DNA from 3 places in the Micromonospora sp. DSM 43699 genome. Region 3 is predicted to be linked to each of the others. Evidence: riboswitches for the same ligand, from Rfam matches in the RefSeq annotation. Region 3 holds a riboswitch; each other region holds the start of a gene.
What was found. A riboswitch is a leader RNA that binds a small molecule or an ion and turns the genes downstream of it on or off. The one in region 3 is predicted to bind cyclic di-AMP.

Region 1 (4,550 bases), on a different contig from region 3:
CGACGACCTGCTCGGCTGGGCGACCTTCCCCAAGCGCACCCTGGACGTGATGGACGGCGTCGTGGTGCTCGGCGAGTCGCTGCCGAACGGTGCGGCCACCAACTACAACCAGGGTGACACCGGCACCCACGAGGTCGGCCACTGGCTGAACCTCTACCACACCTTCCAGGGTGGCTGCTCCGGCTCGGGCGACAGCGTGTCGGACACCCCGGCCGAGCGCGAGCCGGCCTTCGAGTGCCCGACCGGCCGGGACACCTGCACCGCGACCGGCAAGGACCCGATCACCAACTTCATGGACTACACCTACGACTCGTGCATGTACCAGTTCACGGCCGGCCAGGCCAGCCGCATGGTGAACGCCTGGACCGCCTACCGGGCAGCCGCCTGACCGGCACCCGGTACACACGACACGACGGTGCCGGCTCCGTCCTTTCCCGGACGGGGCCGGCACCGTCGTTTGCAGGCTCAGGCAGCGGTACGGCGGGTGTCGAACCCGTGCCGTCCGTGGCGGGACGGCCGCTGGTCGGGTACGCCCGTGACGGCGGGCCGACCCGCCGCAGGATCCAGCCAGACCTGCACGGTGGAGGGCTTTCCGTCGGGGCTCGACAGACCACCGTGGTCACGGCGGGTGAGCATGGCGACGTCCACGCTGAACTCGAAGAGCCGCCAGTCGACCCGGGGTGCGGCCCGGCCGATCGCGGCCACCAGCTCCACCCGCGCCGGGTCGGTCACCGGCTCGGCCCGGCCTGTCACGTACGCCTCGTCGTCGGTCTCCTCCGACGGGAACGAGTGGAGCGCGTAGCGGCCGTCGCGTTCGAGGTCACGACGCTTGGGCGAGTCGACGACGAAGCAGAAGAGCCCGCCGTCGGTGACCAGCGGGCAGACCGGGTGGACCCGGGGGCCGCCGTCGGCACGGACAGTGGCCAGGTAGCCGAAGCCCGGCCCGTACTGCTGGAGGAGAAGGCGGATCCCGTCGGCGAGTCGGGGCTCGTCGGCGGCGAATGCGGACCAGGATGCCATGCCGCAACCCTATCGAACAGGCGTTCTAAAATCAGTCCGACACGCAGGTGGAACGGCCCCTCTTTGGCCGGGCTGCCGGTCCCGCCCGGACCGCACCGGGCCGAGGGCACGGGCGACGCGACCATCCCCGGGCCGGGGTAGACGGGCGACCACGCTGGGTCACCAGTTCGCCCTCAGGCCGCGGTACGCGGCAGCCTTGGTGAATCGTCTACGTCATCAGTTCGACAGCGGCCGGACCAGTATCTCGTCCCGCCCCGACGATCCGGGCGAGCAGCACCCTGGACACCTCCAGCCCACCCCACCGCCGCGCCTCGGCCCCGACGAGCCCGCCCCGCCCTCGTACCCCCTCGGCAGCCGGGGCGGGCGTCGACGGCCCGGCCGGCGGGTCGGGCCGGGACGCTCGATATGGTGGTCCGATGCTGCTCTCCGACCGGGACCTGGTCTCCGAGATCAAGGCGGGCGCGCTGGCGCTGGCGCCGTTCGAGCCGAGTCTGGTGCAGCCGTCCAGCATCGACGTGCGTCTCGACAAGCTGTTCCGGGTCTTCAACAACCACCTCTACACCCACATCGACCCGGCCGTGCAACAGGACGACCTGACGTCGATGGTCGAGGTGCCGGCGGGCGAGCCGTTCGTGCTGCACCCGGGTGAGTTCGTGCTCGCCTCCACGCTCGAGGTCATCTCGCTCGGCGACCAGCTCGCCGGCCGGCTGGAGGGCAAGTCGAGCCTGGGTCGGCTGGGCCTGCTCACCCACTCGACCGCCGGTTTCATCGATCCGGGCTTCTCCGGCCACGTCACGCTGGAGCTGTCGAACGTGGCCAACCTGCCGATCACGCTCTGGCCGGGCATGAAGATCGGCCAGCTCTGCATCTTCCGACTCTCCTCGCCGGCCGAGCACCCCTACGGCTCCGAGGTCTACGGGTCGCGCTACCAGGGTCAGCGCGGGCCGACCCAGAGCCGGTCCTGGCAGAACTGGCGCACCTGGCCGACCCGCTGAGCGCACCCTGACCGGGGGCACGCCACGTCCGGGCCCCTGGCGGGGGCCCGGACGCGAGTGGGATCAGCCGGGGCGGCCGTAGCTGTGGACCGGTCCGTCGTCTACCCGCTTCATCTTGATCGGCTGACCTGACTGCGACGCGTGCACGACCCAGCCGTCCCCGACATACATCCCGACGTGGTGCAGGTCGGCGTAGTAGAAGACCAGGTCGCCGGGGCGCAGGTCGGCCCGGCTCACCCGGTCGGTCACCTGGCGCTGCTGCCGGGCGTTGTGCGGCAGCGACACCCCGGCCTTCGACCAGGCGGCCATGGTGAGCCCGGAGCAGTCGAAGTTGTTCGGGCCGGCCGCACCCCACACGTACAGCTTGCCGATCTGGGCGCAGGCGAACTTGACTGCTGTGCCGGCCGGGCCACCGGGGTAGCCGGCCGGGCACGGGGCCGGGCGCAGCGGCCCGCCGCCGCCGTTGCCGTAGACCGTGAGGCGCAGCTTCTGCAACCTGTCGATCTCGGTGTTGATCTGCTTCTTCTTCGCCGCCAGCTGGGCTTCGGTACGGGTCAGCTGGACGACCATCTCGTCCAACGGCGCCTTGGTCGCGGCCAGTTCGTCGCGCAGTTCGGCGACGGCCCGCACCTCGCGCTGCTGGCGGCTGGCGAAGCGGTCCAGCAACCCCAGCTGCTCGACCACCTGGCTCGGGTCGTGGCTGCCCAGCAGGGCGTTGACAGTGGACATGTTCTCGCCCTTGTACGCCTGGACGGCGAGTCCGCTGACCTGGTTCATCGCCTGGTCGACCCGGCGCTGCAACGGCGCGATCCGCTTGCCGAGCGCGTCGGCCTGGCGGCGCTTGGCGGCGAGGTCGGCGCGGGTGGCGTTGTGTTGCTCGATGACGGGTTCGAGCTTGTTCCAGTCCTGGTCGATCTGTCGTTCGATCTCGGCGACCGAGGGGTCGGCGTGGACGGGCGTGGCGCCACCGGTCAGCACGACCAGGGCAGCGGTCAGGGCGGTGAGAGTCGTGGTGAAGCGGGACCAGCGTGGGCGCGGCGCGACCGTCTCCCGGACGACCTGGGTCGACCGGCGCGACGGTGGCCGCGGGGCATGGTGTGCCACCGGGCTCGGGGCTCCTTCTTCCTCGACCGCCTACCGGGTTAGCTGACGGGTTCGGGCGGGAAGGGAGCGCCCTACCGCGGTGGTCGCGGATTCACCCCGGCGTACCTGGGTCCCCGGCTCGCCCGGAGGCGACTCGGCGGTGCCGGCCGACGCCACCCCGGGTGGGGCGGACCTGATGCCGACCGACGATTGACCAGAGTAGAGACGGTCGTTATCGATCCGCAACCCGCCGGGCCGGCACACTCTCCGTCCGGAAGCACGCAACCCCCGGCCCGTCGGGGCCGGGGGTTGCGTCTGCGCTGGTCAGCCCGGTCGGCGGAAGCCTGCCACCGGCATGTAGTTGATGCTGGTCACCTGGACCGGCTTACCGGTCCGTGGGGCGTGCACCATCATGTCGTTGCCCAGGTAGAGGCCGACGTGGTGCAGGTCGCTGAAGAAGAAGACCAGGTCGCCGGGGCGGGCCTCGGAGCGCGGGATGGCCTTGCCCTCGTTCCACTGGGCGCCGGTGAAGTGCGTGAGCGAGATGCCGGCCGCCTTGTAGGCGAACTGGGTGAGCCCGGAGCAGTCGAACGAGTTCGGCCCGGTGGCCCCCCAGACGTACGGGTCACCGACCTGCTGGCAGGCGACCTGGATCGCGGTACGGGCGGCGGAGCTGACCACGCCGTTGATCGTCGGGCAGCCGTTCACCTTGACCGTGGTCTTCGGCATAGACGCCTGGAGCCGCTTGATCTCAGCGTTGATCTTGGTCTTCTTGGTCGCGAGGTCCTTCTCCTGCTGCACCTCGGCGGCGATCAGGGTGTCGAGCTTCTGCTTCTCGGCGTCGTACTTGCGACGCACCACGAGCACGGCCTCGACCTCCTTGCGCTGCTCGGCGGCGAGGCGGTCCAGAATGGTCAGCTGCGCGGCGAGGGTGCCCGGCTTGCTGGTGGTGAGCAGCGCGCTCAACTCCTGCGAGGGGCCGGACTTGTAGTAGCGGGAGGCGAGGTCACCGACCCGGCCGAGGGCCAGCTCGCTCTGCAGGGCCAGCGGCTCGATCTTCTTCTGCAGTTCGGCCGACTTCTTGCGGTTGACCTTGAGCTGGGCCCGGACCTTGTTGTAGCTCTCGATGGTCGGTTCGAGCTGTTCCCACTGCTTGTCGAGGGCCGCCTCGATCTCCTCGGGTGTCGGCGCGGCATGCGCCGGCGCGACGAGCATCCCGGCACCGACGGCGACCGCCGCGACCACGGTGAGCAGGCGGCGGGCGACCCGCCCGAGGGCTGCCGGGCGGGCGGGCGACTGGCCCTGGACGTGACGGTGAGGGGGCATGGTTGCCACCGGCGTCGACTCCTTTGCAACCGACCGCCGGGTGTCTCGCTAAGGGGAAGAAGGAGACAGACATCCCACAGCGGCCGGTGCAACATTAGGGGCAGTAGCGGGATGGAATCAAGGCGG
Region 2 (4,550 bases), on a different contig from region 3:
GGCCTGGCCGTGGTCGCCTTCCTGGTGGTGGCGTTCACCGGGGCCACCGGCTGGGGCCTGGCCCTGGCGGTGGCCGCGCTGGCGGCGGCTGCCGCCGAGCGTCGGGTCCGCCCCGACGCCGACATCGTCGCCGAGACGGTCCTGCTGGCCGCCGGCATCCTGGTCGGCTACGCCCGCCGGCTCGACGACGGGTTCGACCCGGTGCTGGCGCTGACCGCGCTGGTGCTGCTGGGCCTGGTGCTGCTGGTGGGGCCGCTGCGCGACGCCGGCAACCTGGAGATCCGGGCGGCGAACCTGCCGGTACGGGCGTGCACCCCGCTGGTCGCCGCCCGGCTCGGCGGCGTACTGCTGGGGCTGCTGGCCGTGGTGGCGGTGGCCGCCGCGTTCGCCCTGCCCGCCGTGCTGGCGCTGGTCGTCGTCCTGCTGGTGGCCGCCGGCTGCGGCGCGGTCGGCCTGGACCTGGCCCGGCGACGGTTCCGGCCCTCGGGCGGAGGCGGCCCGGTGACCCGGGCGCTGCGGGCGCACCAGCCGGAGTTCCTGCTCTACTTCTCCGCCCCGCCCGGCTCGGAATACCAGGTCACCATGTGGCTGCCCTACCTGGAGCGGCTCGGCCGGCCGTTCCTGGTGCTGCTGCGGGAGCCGGAGTTCCTGCCCACGGTCGCCGCCGCGACGAGCGCCCCGGTGGTCTACTGCCCCACCCTCAAGGCGATGGACGAGGCGCTGGTGCCCAGCCTGCGGGTGGCGTTCTATGTCAACCACGGGGCGAAGAACAGCCACTGCATCCGGTTCACCCAGCTCACCCACGTGCAACTGCACCACGGCGACAGCGACAAGGCGCCCAGCGCCAACCCGGTCTCGGCCATCTTCGACAAGATCTTCGTGGCCGGTCCGGCGGCGATCGAGCGGTACGCGCGGGCCGGCGTGGAGATCCCCGCCGAGAAGTTCGTCGTGGTAGGTCGCCCCCAGGTCGAGGCCATCGAGGTACGCCGGGAGGTGCGGCCACTGACCGCCCCGACCGTGCTCTACACCCCCACCTGGACCGGCCACCACGCCGACGCCAACTACTGCTCGCTGCCGGTGGCCGAGCCGATGCTGCGCCGGCTGCTCGACCGGGGCGCCACGGTGATCCTGCGGGCGCACCCGTACACCGGGCAGAACCCGGCCTCGGCCCGGCAGTTGGCGCGGCTGACCGAGCTGCTCGCCGCCGACCGGACCCGCACCGGCCGGCAGCACCTGTGGGGCGCGGCGGCCAGTCGGGAGCTGAGCCTGACCGACTGCGTCAACCGCTCCGACGCGCTGGTCTCCGACGTCTCCGGGGTCATCTCCGACTACCTCTACTCGGGCAAGCCGTACGCGGTGACCGACCTGGGTGTCGACGGCGACGAGTTCCTGACCCGCTTCCCGCTGGCCCGCTCCGGTTACGTGCTGCGCCGGGACATGGCCAACCTGGACGAGGTGCTGACCGGGCTGCTGGACACCGACCCGTTGGCGGCGGCCCGTTGGCAGACCCGCCGTCGCTACCTGGGCGACTTCCCCGCCGACGCGTACGCCGACGGCTTCCTCGACGCCGCCCGCCGGGAGCTGGAGCCTGACCGCTCGCTGCAAGATCGTGCTCGATCCATGTTGTAGTGGCCTCCCTCGAGAAGGAGGCCACTACAACCATGTCCGAGCGCGACCTTGCGGCCGACGCGCGGCGGGCGGTCAGGCGGAGTAGCCCCGGGTGGCGATCCAGTTCGCCAGGGTGGTCACGCTGACCCAGTACGCCGGCAGCGACGGGTCGGCCGAGTCGGCGATCCGGACGGTACGGCCGTTGTCCTGGTAGCCGACCACGGCGACGTAGTGGCCGCCGGGGAAGGAGTGCCAGCCGCCGTCGAGATCGGTGACGTCCCCGACCACGTTCGCGACCACGGCCCGCTTGTCGGTGACCGTCGCGACCACGTCGGCCCGCAGCCGCTCGGCCTGCGCGTCACTGGGGGTGCCGGCGAACATCCGGGTCCGGTACGGGTCGCCCTTCACCACGGCGTTGAGCACCCGGGTGGTGTCCTCGGCCGAGTTGGTGCCCATCTCGGTGGTGCCCAACTGGGCGGCGAGGTCGTCCTGGCTGCGCTCGATGCCGGCCGCGCTGAGCGCGTTGCGCACCGCCGCCGGGCCGCAGTAGTAGTAGGTGGTCTGCGCCTGGTACTCGTAGCGGAGGACCTTCGACGACGGCGGCTTCGGAGCTGCCACCGTGCGGGTCAGGTCCGGGTTGGCGGTGGCCCTGGTCTTCGCCCTGGTGACCCGGAGTGATGGGGTGGGGCTCGCCGACGGGCTGGCCGTGGGGGTGGCCGACGGGCTGGTCGGGGCGGGGGCGGCGACCCGGGCCTGGGCGCGGGTGGCGACGTCGTCGAGGCGGGGGGCGGTCTCGGCGACGGCGGTCGAACGCTGCTGGTCGGTCGGGGCGTCGTCGACCCCGGCAGCCAGCGCGGCGGCGCCGGTGGCCAGGACGACGACCGCTGCCGAGCCGACCACCAGCTGGTACGGGCGCTGAGTGGTCAGCCGGCGTAGCTGTCGCTTCATGTGGTGCTTCACAGGGTGTTCCTCCACGGGGCGAGGCGGCCGGGCACGCCGGAGCGGCACGCGGCGGTACGCCACGCGCGGATCGGGTGTTCGGCCGCTCGTTCGGTCGGGACCGCCCGACGGGGGCCGGGCAGCTCGGTGGGCCGCCCGACGAGAGGCCGGGCAGTTCGGTGGGGCCGTCCGACGAGACCGGACGGCGGGGGCTGTCGGCCGGGTCAGCGCGTCAGGCGCGACGGTCCGGCGGCACCCCGGCACCGAGGTGGCGGAACTACCGAGGGGGTGGGGTCGTAGTACACGAGGATGGAACTCCTTCCGCTGCCGCCGACCGGGTTAGCTGACGGATTCGGGCGGGAAGATCGCCCTACCCCGGGCCGTGGCCCGCGGATTCACCCCAGATGGTGCGGTGGGTCCCCGGTTCGTGACTCGCACGATTGAGCGGGTCGGCGCGGCGTCGCCTGCTGCGAACGGGAACCGCACCGGACCGCAGCGACACTACTGGCCGGGTTCTCCCTCGCCAAGCCCCGTGAGCTGCGCAAACATGGTCGAGGCGCACCGTTTTCCGGTGCACTCGGGCACCGACTGGCCGCTCGTGGGGCGACCGGGGCGTCCGTCTCGCGGGGGCGACAACCGGACGCTCCGCCAGCAACCACCGATGATCGTCGTAGTCGATGTGACCACCTGTGACCAGGTGTCCGAATCCCCACGCACGGTGACGCCACCCACGCCGGCCCGGATAACAATTCCGCCCTCGTGACGCCAGGCAGCCCCGATGGCCCGGAGCTGGGACCGGACCACGACGCCGGACCACGACACGGGACCGCGACCCCGGACCGCGACCCCGGACCGCGACCCCGGACCGCGATGCCGGACCGCGATGCCGGACCGCGATGCCGCGACGAAGCGGGGCCGTGGTGGCGGTGTCCATGCCGAGCCGATACCGCTACCGGCGCGGCATCGAGCCGATCATCTCCGGTCAGTTCACCCGGGCCGGGTGCCAGCGGGCGGCGGGTGCCGGACGGGCCGCCGACGTCGCGCTGCGGGGCAACGGAATCCGGCCCGGCCGCAGCCGTTGCGCCGCCGCGTACGCCTCGACGGCCAGGGACCGGGCCGCCTCGGCGGCCAGTTCGGCGTCCCGCCACGCCGCCCGTTCCCGCCCGACCGCGACCCGGTACGCCGTACGCCGGTCCCCGCGGACGGCTCGGGCGAGCATCACCTCGTGTTCGACCGGGTGCCGACGCGGGTCCCAGCCGTCGCGGTGGGCGAAGACGTCCCGCAGCCGCTCCACCGACAACTCCCCCCGCCAGTGCGCCGCCACCGCCTCCTGGTGCAGCCACCGTTCCCGGCCCGCGTACTCGACGGGGGTACGGGGGGTACGCGGGCTGGGCAGCGCACCGGCACCGGCGAACCGGCGGGCCACCGTCTCCGCCTCGTCGTACGCCTGCCAGGCCCGGTCCAGGTCGTCCTGGGCAGCCAGCCAGGCCGTACGACGGCGGTGCGCCGTCTGGGCGGCCCCGGTGGCGGCGACGGCCACCTCCTCGGCGTAGCGGCGCAGATCGGCGACCGGGGGCGGGGCGTCGGGTGGCGGCACGACGGCGGCGGCGTCGGTCGGGTGCTCCCGCTCGGGCCGGGCCACCAGGACGGTGAGCCCGGTCAGGGCGAGGACGAGCAGCGCGGACCAGATGGCGGTGGCGGTCGGGACCTCGATCAGGAACTGGGAGAGCACGGTGTTCACGGTCGGCACCTCGCGGGCGGGAAGCGGAAGAGGAGGCCGTACCGGCGGCGGGTCCGTTGCGGAGGACGTCCGGCCGGGCGGTGCGGGGGTGAGGTTCGTCGCACTGGCGGTCGCGGGTGGGCCCCCGCGTGGGCGGTCAGCCCGCCGGGGGTGCCCGTGGGCCGGCGACGGTGGGCAGCCGCCCGGCGGTAGCCCCCGGGGGCGGGACCGGGACGTTCCGCGCGGCACCGGCCGGCACGGTGAGCGTGACGGCGTCGACCCG
Region 3 (4,550 bases):
AGGACTACCGCGACTACGCGCACGTGGTGGTCGACGAGTCGCAGGACGTCTCGCCGATGCAGTGGCGGATGGTCGGCCGGCGCGGTCGGCTCGCCTCCTGGACGGTGGTGGGCGACCCGGCGCAGACCGCCTGGACGGGCGACCAGGAGGAGCTGGACCGGGCCCGGGACCAGGCGCTGGGCCGGCGCCGTCGGCACCGGTTCACGCTCTCCACCAACTACCGCAACTCCGCGGAGATCTTCGCGGTGGCGGCGGCGGAGATCCGCCGGCTCTACCCCGACCTGGAGCTGCCGAGCGCGGTGCGGTCCACCGGGGTGGACCCGGTGGCGCTGAACGTCCCGGCGACGGAGCTGGCCCCGGCGACGCTCGACGCGGTGGACGCGTTGCTCGCCGAGGTGGCGGGGACGGTCGGCGTGATCACGCCGGTGCCCCGCCGGGACGAGGTCGCCGGCTGGTTGGGCGACCGGGGCGGGGCGCGGCTCCAGGTGGTGAACAGTCTCCAGGCCAAGGGCATGGAGTACGACGGGGTGGTGCTGGTCTGCCCCGGCGAGATCCGGGCCGATCCGGGCTCCGGGGTACGGACGCTCTACGTGGCACTTTCCCGGGCCACCCAGCGCCTCACCACCGTCGAGCCGACGGGCTGATCCACGGGCTGACCCGCCGGCAGCCGGTCCCGACCTCTCGACGCGGCCCGGGACCGGCCCGCCCTGTCCGCGACCGGCCCGGCCCGGGCCGCCCACGCCTGGCCCCCACCTGGCCGGCTGCCGGGCTGTCACTTGCACACATAGCGATGTGAGCATAGATTGGATCGGGTTCGCGGCGGCGACGGAAGGTGTGGACGTGGGCGCAGGTCATGACCACAGCGCGACGATCAGCAACGCCGCACACCGGCACCGCGGCCGGCTCTGGGCGGCGTTCGGGCTGCTCACCGTGCTCATGCTGGTGGAGGCGGTGGCCGCCTTCGGCACCGGCTCACTGGCGCTGCTCTCCGACGCCGGGCACATGTTCACCGACGTGCTCGGCATCGGGATGGCGCTGGCGGCGATCACCGCCACCCGGCGGGCCGAGCGGGATCCGCAGCGCACCTTCGGGCTCTACCGGTTGGAGGTGCTCGCCGCGCTGGCCAACGCCGTCCTGCTCAGCGGCGTCGCCGTCTATGTACTGATCGAGGCGGTACGCCGGTTCGGCGAACCGGCCGAGGTGCTGGCCGGCCCGATGCTGGTGGTGGCGGTGCTCGGCCTGCTGGCCAACCTCGTCGCGTTCGGCCTGCTGCGCGAGGGCGCCAAGGAGAGCCTCAACCTGCGCGGGGCGTACCTGGAGGTGGTCGGCGACCTGCTCGGCTCCCTAGGGGTGATCGTCGCGGCCCTGTTGATCGCCGGCACCGGCTGGTGGTGGGCGGACCCGGTGGTCGCCGTGGCGATCGGCGTGTTCATCCTGCCCCGCACCTGGCGACTCGGGCGGGCGGCGGTGCGCATCCTGGTGCAGGCCGCCCCGGAACACCTCCAGGTGACTGCCGTGCACGACCGGCTGACCGCCGTACCCGGCGTCGCCGAGGTGCACGACCTGCACGTCTGGACGCTCACCTCCGGGATGGACGTCGCCTCGGCGCACCTGACCATGGCCCCCGACGCCGAGGTCGGCACCGTGCTGGCCGCCGCCCGGGAAGCCCTGCGGGAGGATTTCCACATCGAGCACGCCACCCTGCAGATCGAGCCCGGCGCGGCCCCCGGCGCCTGCGGCCCGACCCACTGGTGATTAGCTTTTTATCCCATTCAAACCTTTTAGCAGTATTCACTCTCGTACCCTCAGTCACGAGGTAGGCAAGTGTCACACGCGTACCGGTAGGCTCGGCTCCGGCCTCCGCCAGGCGGCGCCCACCGGCGCCGGCGGTGGCCGCCGCCTAATCGCCCACCAGGGCGAACCGGGGAACCATGTTCCTGGGGTGCATCCGCGTCAGCGGTAGGGATCTTCCGTCCCGAACCCGTCAGCTAACCCGGTCGGCGGCTGACGGAAGGACATTCGCATGCACGTACGCACCACCACGCGGCTACTGGCCGCAGTCGTCACGGCACTCGCCCTGGGCGTGTCGTCCGCGCCGTTCACCCCGGCCGTCGCCGCGCCCGTCACCCGGCTCGCCGCTCCCGGCGACGACGAGGGCGGCACCCCGGCACTGCGGGACCAGCTGGACGCGGCGAGCAAGGGCTGGGTCGACGCGAAGGCCGCGCTGGAACGCTCCACCAAGCGCCAGCAGGAGTTGGACGGCCAGCTCAAGTCCATCGAGGCACAGCTGGTCGTGCAGACCGGCAAGGTCGGCGAGATCGCCGGCGCGGCCTACCGCACCGGCCGTCTCGGACCAATGTCCGCCCTGCTCAACAGCAACAGCCCGGGTGGCTTCCTGGACCGCGCGGCGGCGCTGGAGACCGTCGCGGCCCGGGAGGACCAGGAACTACGCACGATGATCGAGACCCGGGACCAGGCCACCCGGACCCGGGCCGCCGTGAGCCGGGAGATCACCGAACAGCGCAAGCAGGTCGCCACCATGGGCAAGCGCAAGGAGCAGGCCGAACGCGCGCTGGCGGTGGCCGCCGCCGACAAGCCGACCCCCACCTCCCGGGACTCCGGCAGCTCGGACGGCACGTCCAACAGCAACGCCAAGGGAGCAGCCCGCAACTCCGACGGTTCCTGGCCGTCCGAGTCGTGCAGCGTCAACGACCCGACCCCGGCCAACGGCTGCATCACCCCGCGTACGCTCAACGCCCTCCAGCAGGCCAAGGCGGCCGGTTTCACCAGGTACGTCTCCTGCCACCGGCCCAGCGGTTCCGGTGAGCACCCCAAGGGCCGGGCGTGCGACTTCGCCGCCCAGAAGAACGGGTTCGGCGGGGTGGCCAGTGGCGGCGACCGGACGTACGGCAACAACCTGGCCGCGTACTTCATCCGCAACGCCGACCGGCTCGGCGTGCTCTACGTGATCTGGTTCAAGCGGATCTGGCTGCCGAGCAGCGGATGGAAGTCGTACAGCGGGGGCAACGGCGACCCGTCCAGCGACCACACCAACCACGTGCACCTGTCGATGATCTGAGCTGTCCCGGTGGCCCGTCGGCAACGGCGGGCCACCGGAACTGTCCCGCCCTGGGATCGCCGCCCCCAGGTCACCGGCCCGCCCAGCCGACCGCCGGCGCAGGTTGCCGGCCCGCTCAGCCGACCGTCGGCGCATCGCCGGGGCGGCCGTCCAGCGCCGCCCCGAGCCGGCTGGCCAGCCCCAGGTGGGCGGCGCGGGCCTGTCGGAAGGCGTAGCCGAACAACGGCGCCGGCGCGGCCAGGGTGATCTCGACGTCGATGCGCAGCAGGTCACCCTCCACCCGGAGCCGGGTGTGGTTACGGACCGTGGTGCCGGGCTGCTGCCGGGCCACCGTCACGACCTCGTCCGCGCCGACCAGCAGGACATCGGCCTGGTAGGTGACCGGGAATCGCAGCGGCCCCAACTCCAGCCGGTCGGTGATCGCATAGCTGGCCAGGGCACCCGGCCGGGCCGGTAGCCGACGCACCCGGACGATCAGGGGATGCAGCTCCTCCTGCCGGGACAGGTCGCTCAGCAGCGCCATCGCATCCGCCTGTGAGCAGCGCGCCTGCACCGTGTAGCTGAAGCTCTCCCGCCGGACCACCGGGCCTCCTGACCGTCGTCGGTCGCCCGATCGTGCCGTACCGGAGACGGACTGGCAACGTCCCAGCTCGCCCGGCAGCGGACGGTCGGCCTACCCGCTGCCCGGGTCAGGCGCCCGGCAGCACCTCGGGGGTGGCGGCACCGGCGAAGTACGGCTCCGGGGCACCGAAGAGACCGAGCAGGCCGGTGACCCAGAGCTGCCGGTGTACGAACCGGCTCGGCTCGGTGACGATCAGCTTGACGCCACTGACCTCGGCGGTCTGGAACCCGGCGACCATCGCGCTGATCCCGACGGAGTCGATGAAGGTGACAAGTCGCATGTTGAGCTCGATCCGCGCGGGCCGGCCCTTGGCCAGCACCTCGGCGATCGACTCACGTACCTCGTAGGCGGTGTCGACGTCGATCTCGCCCCGCGGGGCGATCTCGATGACACCGGCCGGCAGAACCGACTTCACGATCGACAGGCTCACGCGAGCACCTCCACTCGCCCGTCCCCGGGCGCCTCATCAGTACGCGGGCCGCGACCGAGAGTATTCCTCCGATGGCCTCGGTCGCCACCCCTCGGGATGAGCAATTCGCGGATCCGGACGGACCGGACCGTCCTTCCCCGTACCTTTGCTGGTCCCGTTCTTTCCGACGGACGGCGCAGCTCGGCCGTTCCAACCGTCCCAGAGTAGCGGTCCGGGTCCACCCCGGGCCGAATCCGGCAGCTCGGGCGAGCCTCGCCCGGCATGGCGGTGCAGGTTGTGGCCGGTGCCTAACCTGGGCGAGAGATGGGTCACCACGACGGAGGGACGGATCCATGATCAAGAGACTGCTCGGCCTGGCCGGGGTCGGCGCGCTGCTCGCTCTCGTACTCGCCTGCGGCTTCGGCGGCGGGGGCGACGAC

Region 1: linked by a shared signal. The riboswitch ahead of AC0AIB_RS12330 (C40 family peptidase) and the one ahead of AC0AIB_RS19610 (coiled-coil domain-containing protein) in region 3 are both predicted to bind cyclic di-AMP.
Region 2: linked by a shared signal. The riboswitch ahead of AC0AIB_RS08555 (C39 family peptidase) and the one ahead of AC0AIB_RS19610 (coiled-coil domain-containing protein) in region 3 are both predicted to bind cyclic di-AMP.

The regions. Positions count from the first base shown of each region.
Region 1 covers NZ_JBTMMT010000018.1:73,546-78,095, forward strand. The annotation lists gene AC0AIB_RS12315 (zinc metalloprotease) at 1-388, shown strand, start outside; gene AC0AIB_RS12320 (pyridoxamine 5'-phosphate oxidase family protein) at 466-1,020, opposite strand; gene dcd (dCTP deaminase) at 1,437-2,015, shown strand; gene AC0AIB_RS12330 (C40 family peptidase) at 2,079-3,119, opposite strand; cyclic di-AMP (ydaO/yuaA leader) riboswitch at 3,132-3,268, opposite strand; gene AC0AIB_RS12335 (C40 family peptidase) at 3,423-4,424, opposite strand.
Region 2 covers NZ_JBTMMT010000011.1:93,719-98,268, forward strand. The annotation lists gene AC0AIB_RS08550 (CDP-glycerol glycerophosphotransferase family protein) at 1-1,629, shown strand, start outside; gene AC0AIB_RS08555 (C39 family peptidase) at 1,702-2,556, opposite strand; cyclic di-AMP (ydaO/yuaA leader) riboswitch at 2,861-3,004, opposite strand; gene AC0AIB_RS08560 (hypothetical protein) at 3,530-4,288, opposite strand; gene AC0AIB_RS08565 (hypothetical protein) at 4,425-4,550, opposite strand, start outside.
Region 3 covers NZ_JBTMMT010000040.1:49,468-54,017, forward strand. The annotation lists gene AC0AIB_RS19600 (HelD family protein) at 1-644, shown strand, start outside; gene AC0AIB_RS19605 (cation diffusion facilitator family transporter) at 841-1,755, shown strand; cyclic di-AMP (ydaO/yuaA leader) riboswitch at 1,888-2,019, shown strand; gene AC0AIB_RS19610 (coiled-coil domain-containing protein) at 2,024-3,079, shown strand; gene AC0AIB_RS19615 (SRPBCC family protein) at 3,195-3,662, opposite strand; gene AC0AIB_RS19620 (STAS domain-containing protein) at 3,769-4,131, opposite strand; gene AC0AIB_RS19625 (hypothetical protein) at 4,464-4,550, shown strand, end outside.